One region of the Bradyrhizobium sp. AZCC 2230 genome, then DNA from elsewhere that is predicted to be linked to it. Evidence: predicted binding sites of a transcription regulator. Region 1 holds the regulator's gene; each other region holds the start of a gene.
What was found. The regulator HrcA, encoded in region 1, represses chaperone genes, less so after heat shock. The targets are predictions, from matches to a motif close to GTTAGCACTCNCNNNNNGNGAGTGCTAAC.
Positions count from the first base shown of each region.

Region 2: V1280_RS35195 (co-chaperone GroES) is a predicted target of HrcA. The motif match lies at 1,599-1,627, and genes of this name have one in related genera.
Region 3: V1280_RS12525 (co-chaperone GroES) is a predicted target of HrcA. The motif match lies at 4,167-4,195, and genes of this name have one in related genera.

Region 1 is NZ_JAZHRS010000001.1:6,316,686-6,322,641, forward strand. Features, by position in the region: gene hemW (radical SAM family heme chaperone HemW) at 1-817, opposite strand, end outside; gene rdgB (RdgB/HAM1 family non-canonical purine NTP pyrophosphatase) at 804-1,439, opposite strand; gene rph (ribonuclease PH) at 1,451-2,164, opposite strand; gene hrcA (heat-inducible transcriptional repressor HrcA) at 2,328-3,416, shown strand; gene grpE (nucleotide exchange factor GrpE) at 3,515-4,120, shown strand; gene pncA (bifunctional nicotinamidase/pyrazinamidase) at 4,187-4,909, opposite strand; gene V1280_RS30335 (hypothetical protein) at 5,219-5,956, opposite strand, start outside.
Region 2 is NZ_JAZHRS010000001.1:7,376,494-7,382,449, forward strand. Features, by position in the region: gene groL (chaperonin GroEL) at 1-1,089, opposite strand, end outside; gene V1280_RS35195 (co-chaperone GroES) at 1,207-1,503, opposite strand; gene V1280_RS35200 (hypothetical protein) at 1,823-2,344, shown strand; gene V1280_RS35205 (protein phosphatase CheZ) at 2,598-3,377, opposite strand; gene V1280_RS35210 (L,D-transpeptidase family protein) at 3,690-4,487, shown strand; gene V1280_RS35215 (DUF2076 domain-containing protein) at 4,952-5,776, opposite strand; gene V1280_RS35220 (ChbG/HpnK family deacetylase) at 5,904-5,956, opposite strand, start outside.
Region 3 is NZ_JAZHRS010000001.1:2,553,818-2,559,773, forward strand. Features, by position in the region: gene V1280_RS12500 (amino acid ABC transporter substrate-binding protein) at 1-270, opposite strand, end outside; gene V1280_RS12505 (LysR substrate-binding domain-containing protein) at 450-1,355, shown strand; gene V1280_RS12510 (rhomboid family intramembrane serine protease) at 1,356-2,735, opposite strand; gene V1280_RS12515 (cupin domain-containing protein) at 2,857-3,396, opposite strand; gene V1280_RS12520 (usg protein) at 3,563-3,850, opposite strand; gene V1280_RS12525 (co-chaperone GroES) at 4,238-4,552, shown strand; gene groL (chaperonin GroEL) at 4,597-5,956, shown strand, end outside.

The DNA.
Region 1 (5,956 bases):
CATGCGCGCCGGGACCGATGCCGGCATATTCCTCGCCGCGCCAGTACACCAGATTGTGCCGGCACTCGGCGCCGCGCCGCGCGTGGTTTGAAATCTCGTAGGCGGGCAGCCCGAGCTTGTCGCAGGTCTCCTGCGTCACGTCATAGAGCGCGCGCGCGACGGCTTCGTCCGGCGTCTTCAGCTTGCCGGCCTGGTGCAGACCGAAGAACGGCGTGCCTTCTTCGATCGTCAATTGATAGAGCGACAGATGCTCGGCGGCTTCATCGATCGCGAGGCGAAGCTCATCGGCCCACATCGCCGGCGTCTGGTCCGGGCGGGCGTAGATCAGGTCGAACGAGTAGCGATCGAACGAGCGGCGCGCGATCGCAACGGCATCGAGCGCCTCGCGCGCGCTGTGCATGCGGCCCAGCGCCTTCAGCGAGGCATCGTCGAGCGCCTGCACACCAAGCGAAACCCGATTGACGCCGGCTGAGCGATAGCCGGCAAAGCGCGTGGCTTCGACACTGGTGGGATTTGCTTCCAGCGTCACTTCGACGTCGCTGGCAACTTTCCAGTGCTTGCCGATGGCGTCGAGCACGGCGCCGACGGTTGCCGGCTGCATCAGCGACGGCGTGCCGCCGCCGAGGAAGATCGAGGTGACCTCGCGGCCGGGCGAGCGCTGTGCGGTGGTTTCGATCTCGCGGGCGAAGGCGGATGCAAAGCGCGTCTCGTCGATCGCGGCGTGGCGGACATGGCTGTTGAAGTCGCAATAGGGGCACTTCGACAGGCAGAACGGCCAGTGCACGTAGACGCCAAAGGCTTCCTTAGCGCGGCTCAAGGCAGATCTCCGCCAGTTTCACGAAGGCGCGGGCGCGATGCGACAGGCCGAGGCCGAGCGGCGGCAGGCCGTGCTTCTCGATGCTTTCCATCTCGCCGAAGGTGCGCGTATGACCGTCGGGCAAAAACATCGGATCGTAACCAAAACCGGCAGTGCCGCGCGGCGGCCAGACCATCGTGCCGTCGACGCGCGCCTCGACCTCTTCGAGATGATCGTCGGGCCAGGCGACGCAGAGCGCGGAGACGAAATGCGATTTGCGTTTGTCAGGCGTTGTGGCGCCACGCTCCTGCAACAGGCGCTCGATCTGCGCCATTGCGGCAGCGAAGTCTTTGCTCGGACCAGCCCAGCGTGCGGAAAAAATGCCGGGCGCGCCGTCGAGCGCGTCGACCACGATGCCGGAATCGTCGGCGAACGCGGGAAGCTTGGTCGCCTGCGCCGCCGCGATTGCCTTGATCGCGGCATTGCTGCGGAAGTCGTCGCCGGTCTCGTCCGGCTCGGGCAGGCCGAGCTCACCGGCCGATACCACCTCGATGCCGTGAGGCGCGAGCAGCTCCTTCATCTCGGCGAGCTTGCCGGGATTGTGGGTCGCGATGACGAGCTTTCCGGTGATTCGGCGGTGCATGGGCCTATTGACTACGCGACAGCCAGTTTCTGCAAGTCCACCAGACGCGCGATACCTTTTTGCGCCAGGGCGATCAACGCGAGGAACTCGTCCTGTGTAAACGGCTCGCGTTCCGCGGTGCCCTGCACCTCGATGATGCGGCCATCGCCGGTCATGACGAAATTGGCGTCGGTCTCGGCTTCGGAATCCTCGGCATAGTCGAGATCCAGCACCGGCTTGCCCTGATAGATGCCGCAGGAGATCGCGGCGACGTTGTCGCGCATCACGTTGGCCTTGATCATGTTGCGCGTCTTCATCCAGTTGATGCAGTCGGCGAGCGCGACCCAGGCGCCGGTGATCGAGGCGGTGCGGGTGCCGCCGTCGGCCTGGAGCACGTCGCAATCGACCGTGATCTGGCGCTCGCCGAGCGCCTCGAGGTCGACGATGGTGCGCAACGAACGCCCGATCAGGCGCTGGATCTCGACGGTGCGGCCGCTCTGCTTGCCTGCGGCGGCTTCGCGGCGGGTGCGTTCGGAGGTCGCGCGCGGCAGCATGCCGTATTCGGCGGTGACCCAGCCGCGGCCCTGGCCCTTCAGCCACGGCGGCAGGCGGTCTTCCAGCGTGGCGGTGACCAGCACATGGGTGTCGCCGAATTTCACGAGGCAGGAGCCCTCCGCATATTTGACCACGCCACGCTCAAGCGTCACGGGGCGCAATTCGTCGGGCGCACGGCGGCTGGGCCGCATGGGAAATCCTCCAAAACTCGCAGGGTAAGGGCTATTCGCGGTGCTTGTAGGGGGGCTGAGGGTGAGCAGCAAGGCTTTTCAGTCCCCAGAGAACCGCAAAACCCCGCTTGTCATGGGCCGTCCGGATGGACAAGTTATGTGCAGCCGAGAGGAGTTACCGTCTGTGGCCCATCACGATCCGATCCATCTGATCGCGCCGCGCGCAGGCCTCGCCCAGCTCAACGAGCGTTCCCGCGACATCTTTCGTCAAATTGTCGAAAGCTATCTCGCGACCGGCGAGCCGGTCGGCTCGCGCAACATCTCGCGGCTGATCGCGATGCCGCTGTCGCCGGCCTCGGTCCGCAACGTCATGGCCGATCTGGAACAGCTCGGCCTGATCTATGCTCCGCACACGTCCGCCGGCCGGCTGCCGACGGAACTCGGCCTGCGCTTCTTCGTCGACGCTCTTATGCAGGTCGGCGACCTCAATGACGCCGAACGGCAGTCGATCCAGAGCCAGCTGACCTCCGTCGGTCAGGCGCAGTCGGTCGAGGCGGCGCTGGATCAGGCGTTGACCCGGCTCTCCGGCCTCACCCGCGCCGCTGCCGTGGTGCTGACGCCAAAGTCCAATGCGCGGCTGAAGCACATCGAATTTGTCCGGTTGGAACCCGAGAAGGCGCTGGTCATCCTGGTCGGCGAGGACGGCCAGGTTGAAAACCGCGTGCTGGCGCTGCCGCCTGGAGTTCCCTCATCCGCCATCACCGAGGCCGGCAATTTCCTCAATTCGCGGATTCGTGGCCGGACGCTCGCCGAGGCGCGACTCGAGCTGGAAACCGCGCTCGCAGAGGCCCGCGCCGAACTCGATCAATTGACGCAAAAGGTGATCTCGGCCGGGATTGCGAGCTGGTCGGGCGGCGACAACGAAGACCGCCAGCTCATCGTCCGCGGCCACGCCAATCTGCTGGAAGATCTGCACGCGCTGGAGGATCTCGAGCGCGTTCGGCTGCTGTTCGACGATCTCGAGACCAAGCGCGGCGTGATCGACCTGCTCGGGCGCGCCGAAACCGCCGAAGGCGTGCGGATCTTCATCGGCAGCGAGAACAAGCTGTTTTCGCTATCGGGCTCCTCCACCATCATCTCGCCCTATCAGGACGCCGCCGGCCGCATCGTCGGCGTTTTGGGCGTAATCGGGCCGACGCGGCTGAATTATGCCCGTGTGATCCCGACCGTGGACTACGCCGCCCGCATCGTCAGTCGGCTGCTGGGGGGCTGACCGGCATTTGAGCCGATCACGGGCGCTTGATTTTCGGCGCCCGAAGCACGATATCCGGGCCAGCAAAATCCCGTAAGACCAGTTCGAAAAGAGAGCCGATGACCGATCGAGACCGGCAACCCGAAGACACGACTGCCGCGACCGGCGAGCCGGTGGTGTCAAAGCCCTACATCATGCCCGACGATCCCGAGCCGGGTTCGGTGGAATTGCTGCAGAAGGAAGTCGCCGAGGCGCGCGACCGCATGCTGCGGACGCTGGCCGAGATGGAAAATCTGCGCAAGCGCACCGCCAAGGAGGTCGCCGACGCCAAGCTCTACGGCGTGACCGGCTTTGCCCGCGACGTGCTCGACATCGCCGACAATCTCCAGCGTGCGCTCGATGCCATTCCGGCCGAGACCCGCGCTGCGGCCGATCCCGGCATGACCGCTTTGATCGAGGGCGTCGAGCTCACCGAGCGCTCGCTGCTCAACGCGCTGGAAAAGCACGGCGTGAAGAAGTTCGACCCGCAGGGCCAGAAGTTCGATCCGAACTTCCAGCAGGCGATGTATGAGGTGCCGGACGCGTCGGTGCCCGCAGGCACCGTCGTGCAGGTCATGCAGGCCGGCTACACCATCGGCGACCGCGTGCTGCGCCCGGCGCTGGTCGGCGTCGCCAAGGGTGGCGCGAAGCCCGCTCCGGCCGCGAACAGCAACGAAGCGAACTGAGCGATCCTCAGGCCCGAGGAGCGCGCTCGCGCGCGTCTCCTCGCCTTGAGGGTCTGGCAGCGCGCCTTACGCGCTGACCGCGATATCCGCAGACTGAATCCGCTTCACGCCGGCCTTGGCCATGTCAGCCCAGGCCTTCGCCAGCGAGCCCTGATTGTCGATGCCGCGGCAGGCGTCTTCCACGACATAGACCTCAAAGCCCGCCTTGCGCGCATCGAGCGCGGTCCAGGCGACGCAGAAATCCGTTGCGAGTCCCGCAACGAAGACGCGCTTGATCTTGCGGCCCTTCAGATAACCGGCAAGTCCGGTCGAGGTCTTGCCGTCGGCTTCGAGGAACGCCGAATAGCTGTCGACGTCCTTGTGAAAGCCCTTGCGGATGATGAGCTCGGCCTGCGGGATCGAAAGATCCTTCGACAGCGAGGCGCCGTCGGTGCCCTGCACGCAATGGTCGGGCCACAGCACCTGCTTGCCATAGGGAAGGTCGATGGTCTCGAACGGCTTCTTGCCGGAATGCACCGATGCGAACGAGACGTGGCCGGGCGTGTGCCAGTCCTGCGTCATCACCACGTTCGAGAACGCTTTCGCCATCTTGTTGATCACGGGCACGACCTGCTCGCCTTCCTTCACCGCGAGGCTGCCGCCCGGCAGGAAGCAGTTTTGCACGTCGATCACGAGCAGCGCGGAGGTATCGTCCGGCTTGATCGTGGCTGCTGCGAAAAGTGCGGTGGGAGCAAGGCTCGCGAGCGCCGTGGTCCCCAGCGCCGCCAAGATTTGTCGTCGATCCAGCATCGTCCGCCTCCCCTCAAAGGTTGATCCAATGGAGGGAAGCCTAATTCCGTTCGTGTACGAACAAAAGCCCGAAAATGCAGCCGGCGCTGGGGAGCGGTTGAGCTTGCAATGCCTCCGTCGTCCCGGACAAGCGCAGCGAAGCGGAGCGCAGATCCGGGACCCATACCCCCAAGGGAGAAGTTTGACGAAAACTAGGAGTGGGTACTTCGACCTTCCACGATCGCGAGATCACGCGGTATGGGTCCCGGCCCCCCGTGCGCAATTGCGCACTAGGCCGGGACGACACCGAGTGTGTTGGATCGCCTTCGCCTAACCCTTGGGCTGGATGCCGTCGCGCACGGCGCGGAAGCGGGTGAAGGCATCCGGCCACTGATCGCGCGGAGCGCTGGCGATGATGCGCAGCGAGGTGCCGCCGCCGAAGCGGATCCACTGCACCACGGTTACCGGCGTCTTGTCCTTGCCGCTGACGCCGTCGATCCGGGTCTCAAAGCCCGGCTGGCCGTTGATGCGGATCGGCTCGGACATGGTGACGCGGGACTCGCGCACGCCGGGGATCTGGAGCGCGGCCTCCTGGGCGAAGCGGGCGCGGTCGTCGGCCTGCTGCGGGGTCGAGCCGATCAGGCCGAGGATCATGAACGGCTTCGATTCATAGCCCGAGCTCTCGTTGCCGTCGGCCAGGATGAGGCTCGAGCCCGGCACCAGCGTGCGGATGTCCTTGAAGCCGGCGAGATCGGTGATCTTGAACGGCATCAGCCCGAGCTGCTCGTCGGCCGACACCTCCTTGCGGGTGGTGGCGGTCGCAAACATCTGCCGCACCGCCTCGTCGGTGTAGATCTTCGACGCGTTCTCGGGGACCTGCACCGCGACATAGCCGGAGAAGCCGGCGCCCGGCACGATCATCGAATAGCGCTTCACCGGGGTCGTGCCGGCCTTGCCGCTCTCGGTGGTGAAATAGGCAAGGCCCGCTGGCGTCTCGATCTTGTCCGGCTTGACGCCGTTGTTGCCGGCCGGATTGGCGTTGAAGGCGCCCACGACCTCGCCATAGGC
Region 2 (5,956 bases), 1.1 Mb from region 1:
CTCACGGTCGTAGTCCGAGGTGGTCTCCTCGATCTGGGCCTTGATCTGGCCGACGCGGGCCTCGATCTCCGGCTTCTTGCCGGCGCCCTTGACGATCGTGGTGTTCTCCTTGTCGATCACCACTTTGCCCGCACGTCCCAGCATCTTCACCGTGACGTTCTCGAGCTTCATGCCGAGGTCTTCGGAGATCAGCTGACCGCCGGTCAGGATTGCGAGGTCTTCCAGCATGGCCTTGCGGCGATCTCCGAAGCCCGGCGCCTTGACGGCGGCGACCTTGAGGCCGCCACGCAGGCGGTTGACGACCAGGGTCGCCAGCGCCTCGCCCTCGACGTCCTCGGCGATGATGACGAGCGGCTTGCCCGATTGCACCACGGCTTCCAGCACCGGCAGCATGGCCTGCAGGCCGGAGAGCTTCTTCTCGTGCAGGAGGATGTAGGCGTCCTCGAGCTCGGCGGTCATCTTCTCGGGGTTGGTGACGAAGTAGGGCGACAGATAGCCGCGGTCGAACTTCATGCCCTCGACGATGTCGACTTCGGTGTCGAGCGACTTGTTCTCCTCGACGGTGATGACGCCCTCGTTACCGACCTTCTGCATCGCCTGGGCGATCATCTTGCCGATGGCGGCGTCGCCGTTGGCCGAGATGGTGCCGACCTGGGCGACCTCGGAGGAGGCGGCAACCGGCTTGGCGCGCTTCTCGATGTCCTTGATCACGGCGGCAACCGCGATGTCGATGCCGCGCTTGAGGTCCATCGGGTTCATGCCGGCGGCAACCGCCTTGGCGCCTTCGCGCACGATGGCCTGGGCCAGCACGGTCGCGGTGGTGGTGCCGTCGCCGGCGAGGTCGTTGGTCTTGGAGGCGACCTCACGCACCATCTGGGCGCCCATGTTCTCGAACTTGTCCTCGAGCTCGATCTCCTTGGCGACGGTGACGCCGTCCTTGGTGATGCGGGGCGCGCCGAAGCTCTTCTCGATGACGACGTTGCGGCCCTTGGGGCCGAGCGTCACCTTGACGGCGTTGGCGAGAATGTCGACGCCGCGCAGCATGCGATCGCGCGCGTCTCCGGAAAACTTGACGTCCTTGGCAGCCATGGTCTGCAGTCCCTCGTGTTACGTGATGTGTCTTGTTTGATGCTGTGCGGCGGAACGATGGATGCCCGGATCACTTGATCCGGGCATGGCATTCAGCGGCCGTTCAGGCGTCTGGCCTTAGGCCATTACGCCCATGATGTCCGACTCCTTCATGATCAGGAGATCTTCGTTGTCGATCTTGACCTCGGTGCCCGACCACTTGCCGAACAGCACGCGGTCGCCGACCTTGAGGTCGATCGGGATCAGCTTGCCAGCCTCGTCGCGGCCGCCGGGGCCGACGGCGACGATTTCGCCCTGGGACGGCTTTTCCTTGGCGGTGTCGGGGATGATGATGCCGCCCTTGGTCTTTGCCTCGGCGTCGATACGTTTGACCACGACACGGTCATGCAGCGGACGAAATTTGGACTTAGCCATGACGTTTCCCTTTGGAGGCTCGCTTTTCCGAAAGCAGCGGAAGTGGGTGGGGGCAGCGCTGCCGTCCATCCTCTGCCCGAGGATCGAACGGCGCGCTTAGCAATCGGTCTTTCCGAGTGCTAATAGTGCGCGTGGGAATATGGCTTGGCTGCGATCCTGTCAAGCAAAGGTGGTTAAGCGATTGGTGAGGCGGATATAGGATGGTGTTTACGGAAACTCGATTCCGGCGCGGGCGTATATTAGGACGTCATTGCTACGGCTGCGGTTTTGCGCTTGGCTGCGGGAGGGATGCGGCCATGGTCTTGTTCGGGGGAATGCCATGATCAGTTCAGCTCACGCGCGCACGGTTGCCAATCTGGCGGCCGCCTCTTGCCTGGCGTTGCTGCTCGGCGCCTGCGGCGGCGGCTTGAGCCTGCCGTCCTTCTCCTCGTCCCAGCCGGCGGTCGAGACGGAGCCCGGCGTCGCGCCGGAAATGCCGGCCTCGATCCGCGCCGACGAGATCGTCGGCCGCTGGGGCCTTGCCTCGTTCCAGAACCCGGCCGACCGCGCCCGCACCGAGGCGGCCGCGCGGGCCCAGTGCAAAAATCCCTACGTGATCGGCGCCGGCACCTCCGGCGGCGTGGTCATGCATCTCGCCGACCAGGCCACGCCGCAGGAACTGCGGTTGAAGGGCTCGCCGGGCGGCAAGAATTATATCGGCCCCTCCGGCCCGACGCCGGGCGAGCAGGATCGCGAGATCGTCTCCTTCGACGGCCGCGTCATGATCACCCGCTTCGTCGACAAGGACGCCGCCACCCGCTACGGCAACATGGTCTACGTCCGCTGCGCGCCGAGGGCGTGAGGGTCGGAGCTACTTCCCCTCTCCCCTTGCGGGAGAGGGTGGCTCGCCGCAAAGCGGCGAGACGGGTGAGGGGTCTCTCTCCCCGAATCTAACTCTTATCTGAATTCGTGGAGGCAACCCCTCATCCGGCGCTTCGCGCCACCTTCTCCCGCAAGGGGAGAAGGTAGAAAGATCGCAGCAGCAACTTCAAAAACAAGAAACGCCGGCTCGCGCCGGCGTTTTGTTTGTCTCTCTGTCTTTCTGTCGCGTTCGCTTAGTCGAACAGCGCGTCGATGTCGTCCTGCGAGGCGTGGCCGACGTCGCCGGCGAGCTTCGGGCCGTTGAGCAGCTTGTCGTCATCGCTGCGGGTGTCGACCTGCGGCTGGACGTGGGACTTGATCGCGTCGACGCCGCCCCAGATGTCCATCATCGCATTGATGTGCTGCTCGATGAACTTCATCGTGGTCATGACCTTGCTGATGCGCTGGCCGGTCAGGTCCTGGAAGTTGCAGGCTTCGAAGATCGAGATGACGCGTTCCTGGATGTCGTCGGCGAGGCGCTTCTGCTGGTCGACCGAATCGACCTTGCCGAGCGCCGATGCCGACTGGTCGATCGACTCGGCCGCTTCGAGAATTTGCTGGGTCGCCTGTTCGGTGCCGCCGACGACCGCGCCGAGCTCGCCATTGACCTTGGCCATCTCCGCGCCGTCAAAGCTCTTGCCGTGCAGCGTCGCGATTTCGCGCTTGGTGCGGTCGATGGCGTCGTGGATCAGGTCGAGCTCGATCTTCAGCTTTTCGCACTGCTCGATCTGCGCCCGGTACGTCTCGAGCATCGTGCGTGCGTCGGAAAGCTCCTGGGCCGTTGAGGCGTCGATCGCCGCCATGGCCGCGCTGCCAGTCAGGGGCACCGAGCCCTTTGCCATCTGTGCGCGGATCGCGCGCAGCTCGGCCATGATCTCGCTATGCATCGGCGCAGCCTCCTCAATCATTTCGGGGCTGGGCATCTCGCCGACAATAGCCTCTTCGACACGAAAACGTTTGCGGTGAATAGCCATCAAGAACTCCCCCCACCTCACTCACGCGTCTTTGTAGGCAGAAGCAATTTAACACGAGGTTCACAGCGGGAACTGTTGTGCGGCTGCGCGCGACGGCATGCAAACGGGCGATTAACCATGAGGCCCGGCCCTTCATCGAAAATAAACGCTGATCGCCAAATTGCCGCGCCGATCGCGACGTGGTGAATCGAAACGCCCGATACGTTTACCAAACGAAACGGAGTTTGCTCTTTATTGACCACGTCGAGGACGCGGATCAGTCAACGCGTTCGGCGGCGAATGCAACTAGACGAAACAGTACAGAGTACGTCGATGTTCAAGAAAATGTCTGTCGCGCTGCTCGGCAGCGCTTGCGCCTTCATTGTCGGCGCCGATCGCGCCAGCGCCTTCGACAATACGGTGCCGAACGATCCGCCCGCGGTGCTCTACCAGCCGCAGGTCCCGCCGGCGCCGGTGCGTGTCGCCTCCAATGCCAACATGGGCGGCGGCTTCATCGAGTTCCTGTTCGGCGACGGGCCCGGCCGCGGCCCGGCCTATGCGCCGCAGCAGTCGATCTATCAGCAGCAGCCCGGCTACAACGATCCGCGCCGCCTGCCGCCGATGGGCGAGCCGCAGATGCAGAGTGGTCTCCAGCAGGAGGCAATCGATCCGCGGCAGCGTCCGTTCGATCCGAAATTCGAGAAACAATCTGTTGACTATAGCGGCAAGGAAAGTGCCGGCACGATCGTGGTCGATTCCAACAACAAGTTTCTCTATCTCGTCGAGGGCAATGGCCGGGCGATGCGTTACGGCATCGGCGTCGGACGCGAGGGTTTCACCTGGAGCGGCGTGAAGTCGATCACGGCCAAACGCGAATGGCCGGATTGGACGCCGCCTGCGGAAATGATCGCCCGCCGTCCCGATCTGCCGCGGCACATGGAGGGCGGCCCGGAAAACCCGCTCGGCGCGCGCGCGATGTATCTGGGCTCCACGCTCTACCGCATCCACGGCTCCAACGAGCCCTGGACCATCGGCACCAACGTCTCCTCCGGCTGCATCCGCATGCGCAACGAGGACGTCATCGACCTCTACGGCCGCGTCAATGTCGGCACCAAGGTCGTGGTGATGTGAGGGCCTGCGGCATGCTTTGATGCCGGGGATGTGAGCGATCGTGAAGGGGTGGCGGATTGGTGCGGCAAGGGCCGAAGCCTACCTACGCATGGCAACTCAACAGGAGCAATTGCGATGCGTGCGATCTTGGCCTTGGGTATCCTTGTCGCCCTGACCGCCTCGGCCAGTGCCGGGACGGCAAATCATAAGCGGCATGCCGCGCGTGCCACACAAACTTTCGCCCCCCAAATCACGCCGCGTGCGGCTGCGGGCTTTGCCTATGTTCCCTACGCGGCCCCGTACTCGGCACCGGTCGGATACAGCGATCCCTACCAAAGCCAACACTGGGGCGGCTGACCTCACGAGAGCATGATCCGGAAAAGCAGGAAGCGGCTTTCCAAAAGGATCATGCTCCCGCTTTGGAGCCCTTTGAAACACGACGGCCGCTCAATGAGCGGCCGTTTTGCTTCGCGGATCTGACTTGCTCAGGCGTAGTCGCTGCCGCCGTCGTCGTTGCCGAAATCGCTGTTATCGGCCGTGTCCAGATTGTCGTCGTGATCGTCACCGTAGTTCTGATCGTTGTTGTTCTGGTCGTCGTTCGACGCCTGGTCGGCGAAGCCTTGACGGGAATCCTGGTGCGAATCCCGGTTCGACCCGATGTCATTGAGGCCGGCATCGCGGGCGAGCGAGCCGCCGGACTGGTCGCCAGCCCACGGGCTGCGGTCGCCCAGCGCATTGGTGTCGCCAAAAGCCTGATGCGATCCGCCACCCATCATGCCGCGGATGCTGGAGAGCAGCAGCGAGCCGCCGACCACGCCGGCCGCGGCCGCCGCTGCCGTGCCCAGGAACGAGCCGCCGCCGCCGACCGGCGGCGGGGCGCCGTAGCCTTGACCATAACCCTGGCCTTGCCCGTAGGCCTGACCGTAAGGCGGCTGGCCGTAGCCCGGCTGGGCCTGCTGCATCGCCTGGCCGCTGTTCCAGACCGGCCGGGAGTCACGCGGCGGCACGTTCGGAACCGAGCCGCGCGACGGGCTCGCGCCGAACAGGGTGTCGCGCATGGTGTCGAGGAAGCCGCCGGACTGCGGCTGCTCCGGCGCGTGGGCCGCTTCCAGCTCGGTGATGCGGTTATGGGCGCGCTTGAGCGCTTCGTCCTGCAACAGCGTGGTCTGCACCAGCGCATAGACTGCGCCCGGCGCCTTGCGTAAGCCGTCCGAAATCGCGGCGATCGCGTCGGGATCGCGCGGTGCATTCTCCAGTTTCGAAAGCCGGTCGAAAAGCTCGTCGACGAGTTGGCGTTCCTGCGGCGTCATGGTCTGTCTCCCTCGCGCGAAAACAAGCGCAAGCGGGATGTAGGGTTCCATTGTGGCCCCAACAGTGGCGGCCGGATTAAATTTCGGTATGCGACAGACTGCCCCGCGACCCCAGCTTTCGCCGGTTTCATCCCAATGTCACGTGGCTGGCCGCGAGAAGCTGCGCGAAGGCGTCGCTGG
Region 3 (5,956 bases), 3.8 Mb from region 1:
GGGGTTATAGCGAATCTCGAGCTTGGGAAGCTTGAGGGCCGTCTTGATCGCCTGCACCACGTGTTCGCAGATCTCCACGGTATAGCCGATCGGCTTCTGGTTACCGTCGAGATAGGCGAAGGGCACCGAGGTCTCGGGATATCCCAATGTGATCGCGCCGTTCTCACGGATCTTGTCCAGCCTGCTCGCACCCTGGGCCATGGCCTCGCTGCAAAGAAGAACCATAGCGACGGCCGCCGTGGCGAGTGCCTTGATCGTCGTCGCTTTCATGTCGTCCCTTTCTTGTCGTCCTCTTGGCGAATGTCCGTGACGCCGTCCGCGGTGGGTGAGCAACGACAGGACGGCTCTATGCGAACGGCTTCATGCTCTGGACTATCGTCCAAAAGCGCGATCTGATGAAATTCCAGTTTCACACTCCCCTATACGGATTTGATATGGCCACTAGACGGATGGGCTTGAAGCATGTGGAGGCTTTTCGGGCGGTCTTCGTGACGGGATCGATGACGCAGGCGGCTTTGCGCATGCATACCTCGCAACCCCAGATCAGCCGCCTGATCGGACAGCTGGAAGCGATCACGCAATTTCCGCTGTTCGACCGCAGTGGCGGTCGCCTCCGCCCGACCGTGGACGGATCGCGCTTTTTTCAGGAGGTCGAGAAGACCTTCATCGGCCTGGCGGGACTGGAGGCCAGCGCAGCCAGCATCCGCTCGTTCGGTATGGGTCGGCTCAGCGTTGCGGCGATGCCGCGCCTGGCCGGCGGCCTGCTGACGCGCATCGCGGCGCGTTTCAAAATAGACTATCCGCATGTGATGATCTCGATCCGATCCGGCACGGCGAGCGCCGTGCACGACTGGGTCAGCTCCGGGCTTTGCGATACCGGGCTCGCCATGCTGTACGGCGAGGTTGCGGGAGTGCATGTCGAACCGGTGCTCAAGACCCGTTGCGTCGCAATCATGCCGAAGGCGCATCGTCTTGCGCAGAAGAAGACGCTGCGCCCTGCCGATTTCGCCGATGAGGCCTTCATCTCCTTCGCCACGGGGAGTCCGCTGCACGATCGCATCGATACGATCTTCACGCAGGCCGGCGTCACGCGCCGCATTGTTGCCGAGACCGATCTGGGCGCATCGGTCTGCGCCCTGGTCGCAGCCCGCCTCGGCATCAGCATCATCAACCCGATTGCCGCGCATGATGAAAGCTCTGGCGCGGCTCTGATCACCCGCCCCTTCACCCCTGCTGTTCCCGTGACGATCGCGCTGCTCTATCCACCCTACGCCGCGCGCGGCCGGTTGATCGATGCCTTTGGCGAATATGCGCGCACGATCATGAATGAAGAATTGGGCTATCTCGAGCGGTAGTCAGCTGCACAACTTCGTCTTGTCCAACATGCGACGCACCTCACCCAGCTTGGCACGGCACGGCTCGGCCGCCATGGCCTTCGCCTCGCTGGACCGTCCTCGCGCAAGCAGCAGCTGCGCCAGCACAGCCTGCGCCGCGGATCGCACCGGCCCGCCCGCCACATCCGAAGGGGCGAGCGACACGGCGGTTTGCACTTCCGTCTCGGCAGCAATGAGGCTGTTTTGCTCAATGAAGAAGATCGCACGAAACAGATGAGCCCGCGGGTCTTTCGGGTAGCGGGTGATAAGATCGAGAGACCGGCTGGCCATCTCGCGCGTATTCGCCGGCATTTCCGATGCGCGGACATACTGCCTGGCATCGGCCATGTAGGACGAATAATGCAAAGCCGCGAAGCCGGCGCAGATCAGGGATCCGACGCATCCTGCGAGCAGCGTCATGCTGGCGCTCCGCGGCAGGTTGTCATAGGACCAGAAGACGAGCCACGGCATGATGGCCAGCGCGGCGCCGGCCAGCGCACCACCTGCATGGGCAAAATAGTCGACGTTGCCGGAGGCCCCAAAGGCGAGCGGCAGCAGTGCGGGAACACCGAAGAAGAGCGACGTCTTCAGCCTCGACATTGTTTGATCGGCGTCGGCTTCGGGGTCGAAGCTCGCGACAAACAGCGCGGCAATGAGCCCGGTAATGGCGCCGGACGCACCGACGCCCGGGATGCCGGGCGCGTTGCCCAGCAGCGAGCCGGCCTCGCCGGCCAGCGCACTGGCGACAAAGATCAGCGAAAACCAGCCACGGCCGATCAGAGGCTCCAGCCTGACGCCGACGATGAACAGCGCAATGCAATTGCCGATGAGGTGCCAGTCGCTGCCATGCAGAAGCGGCGCAAGGCCGATCCGCCACCACTCTCCCCTTCCAACAACCAGATCGTAGCTGGTCGCGCCATAGGCGATCAGCGAGCGGACATCGAGTGAGCCGTCCCGCGCAACGTCGATCGCCAGACTGCGTTGCAGCGCGAAGATCAGGAGCAGACCGAAAATCAGGCCAATGGTGAGGAAAGGGATATCGGAGAGAAGCTTGTTGTCGCTAAACAGCGTCTCCTCGCTGGACAAGGGCCGGGGAGCGATCGGCGCGGCGACGGGTTGAATCGATGCAGGTTGAAACGATCCCCTTGGGGTTGGCGCCACGACGCCGCGTCGGCCGAAAGTGTTGGTCGCCATGAAAACATTTCCCGCATTTTCACAGCCTCGAGTTGACGCGAGGAATATTTTCGACTGGTTAGCGCCCGCGCTTGCCGGCGGCTGAAACCATCCGAGTGGTAACGGCCCGGTTTCGCGGATCGGACGATTTTTAGTGATCGCGTGTCCCGCAAATCTCTCCGCCGTCATTGCGAGCGCAGCGAAGCAATCCAGAAGTGCGTCCGCGGAGACAGTCTGGATTGCTTCGTCGCAAGAGCTCCTCGCAATGACGAAGGAGAGACTGAGCGTCCTTACAAAAACGCGAGAGCGTCTACGCCTTCAACTCCACCGTCTTGAACTCCGCCGGCAGGATCACTTCCAGCAACTCCACGTCGTCCGAATAATCCAGAATCATGTGCTTGATCTTCGGCGGCTGGGTCCAGGCACTGCCTTCTTTCATCAGGGTCTCGCCCTGCCCGTCCATGTAGGTCTTCACCCAGCCCTTGAGCACGTAGACCATCTGGAAGTCGACGGCGTGGAAGTGCAGTTTTGACACTTCGGCCGGATCGCAGGGGCCTTGCAGGCGGATCACGTGGGCCTGCGCGAGGCCGTGACTGGCGGCGGCGATGCCGAGATCACGATACTTCGCGTAGGCGCGCAGGCCGTCGGCTTTGAAATCTTCCTCGCGGTGATGGCTGATGGCGATGCGCTGCTTCGGGCGTGCGGGTTTCTTGACGGACGACTTTGCTGTTGTCGTGCGCGCCTTCGACTTCACGGCCTTGCGCGCCGACGATCGCGCTGCGGGCTTGGCGCCGCTCCGCTTCTTCACCGCGGTCTGGGCTGCGCTGCGCGATTTTGTTTTCTTGGCCATGGGCGGCCTCCCCTGTTGTTATGAGGGAAAGGCTAGCACGGAAACAGGTCTCGTAGGGTGGGCAAGGCGAAGCGTGCCCACCATTGCAAATGAAGCGCGGAGAGATGGTGGGCACGGCGCGCGAAGTGCGCGCGCCTTTGCCCACCCTACGAGACCGGCGCTCTGATCAATTCAGCCGGAACACGCCATCCACAGCGCGCAGCTCGGCCGGCTTGATCAGCTTGGAATGCGCCACCGTCACCGAATGCAGCGGGCCGTCGAGCCTCTCCGTCCAGAACGCCAGGAAATCCTTCAACGCCGGGAATTTCGGAAACATGTCGTAGTTCTGCCAGACATAGGTCTGAAGCAGCGACGGGTGATCCGGCATCCGGTAGAGAATTTGGGCCGTCGTCAGCCCGTAGCCCAGCAGCTGTTTCCGGAAATCCTCGGAAACGGCACCAACCCGCAATCCCATGCCAACCTCCTTTGCAGGAGCGCATTCAGGGGTGGCTTGATCCGGTACCCGTTACGAGCCACCCGGTGGAGATGCGCTCACATGAGAGAAATGTGACGCAAACTGACAATCCATCTCAAGCCCAAAAGTTTAACAAGTTGTTGAAATTCAATGCTTTAGCAGCAGAGACGGCTCCGTGCTAATACGGCCCCCAAGACGTCCCTAAGACCGGTTAACGATGGTAAAGGATTCTGGCAGACAGGCCTTCAGAGTGCCGATTTTTCTGCTAGAAGCCCTTGCCCCCGCAAAATTCCTGTCCTATTTCAGCCTCGCCTGTGCTAGCACTCGCTGGCACGGACTGCTAACGCCCAAAAATCATCAACTCGTGCAAATGCTTAGGAGAGCTGCATGAAATTCCGTCCGCTTCACGACCGCGTCGTGGTCAAGCGCATCGACGCAGAAGAGAAGACCGCCGGCGGCATCATCATCCCCGACACGGCCAAGGAAAAGCCCTCCCAGGGCGAAATCGTCGCCGTCGGCCCGGGTGGCCGCGACGAAGCCGGCAAGCTGATCCCGATCGACCTGAAGGTCGGCGACCGCGTGCTGTTCGGCAAGTGGTCCGGCACCGAGGTCAAGATCGACAACGTCGATCTGCTGATCATGAAGGAAAGCGACATCATGGGCGTCCTCGACGTCCCCGCTTCCAAGAAGAAGGCGGCCTGAGAGCCACCTCTCTCTCCCAGCTAAACACCTAAGGAAAAATCCAGATGTCAGCTAAAGAAGTCAAATTCGGCGTAGATGCGCGCGACAAGATGCTGCGCGGCGTCGACATTCTCGCCAACGCGGTGAAGGTCACGCTCGGCCCCAAGGGTCGCAACGTCGTCCTCGACAAGTCGTTCGGCGCTCCCCGCATCACCAAGGACGGCGTCACCGTCGCCAAGGAGATCGAGCTCGACGACAAGTTCGAGAACATGGGCGCGCAGATGGTGCGCGAAGTCGCCTCCAAGTCCGCTGACGCGGCCGGAGACGGCACCACCACCGCAACCGTTCTCGCGGCTGCGATCGTTCGTGAAGGCGCCAAGTCGGTTGCCGCCGGCATGAACCCGATGGACCTGAAGCGTGGTATCGATCTGGCCGTGGAAGCCGTGGTCGCTGACCTCGTCAAGAACTCCAAGAAGGTCACCTCGAACGAGGAAATCGCCCAGGTCGGCACCATCTCCGCCAACGGCGACGCGGAGATCGGCAAGTTCCTCTCCGACGCGATGAAGAAGGTCGGCAACGAGGGTGTCATCACCGTCGAGGAAGCCAAGTCGCTCGAGACCGAGCTCGACGTCGTCGAGGGCATGCAGTTCGACCGCGGCTACATCTCGCCCTACTTCGTCACCAACGCCGACAAGATGCGCGTTGAGATGGACGACGCCTACATCCTCATCAACGAGAAGAAGCTCTCCTCGCTGAACGAGCTGCTCCCGCTGCTCGAGGCCGTGGTGCAGACCGGCAAGCCGCTGGTCATCGTCGCCGAGGACGTCGAAGGCGAGGCTTTGGCCACGCTTGTCGTGAACCGTCTGCGCGGTGGTCTGAAGGTCGCGGCCGTCAAGGCTCCGGGCTTCGGCGATCGCCGCAAGGCCATGCTGCAGGACATCGCGATCCTGACCGGCGGCCAGGCGATCTCGGAAGATCTCGGCATCAAGCTCGAGAACGTCACGCTCAACATGCTCGGTCGCGCCAAGAAGGTGATGATCGACAAGGAGAACACCACGATCGTCAACGGCGCCGGCAAGAAGGCCGACATCGAGGCGCGCGTGGCCCAGATCAAGGCGCAGATCGAGGAAACCACCTCGGACTACGACCGTGAGAAGCTCCAGGAGCGTCTTGCCAAGCTCGCTGGCGGCGTCGCGGTGATCCGCGTCGGCGGCGCGACCGAGGTCGAGGTGAAGGAGCGCAAGGATCGCGTTGATGACGCGATGCATGCGACCCGCGCGGCTGTCGAGGAAGGCATCGTCCCGGGCGGCGGCGTCGCCCTGCTCCGTGCTTCCGAGCAGCTCAAGGGCCTGCGCACTAAGAACGACGACCAGAAGACCGGCGTCGAGATCGTGCGCAAGGCGCTCTCCGCGCCCGCTCGCCAGA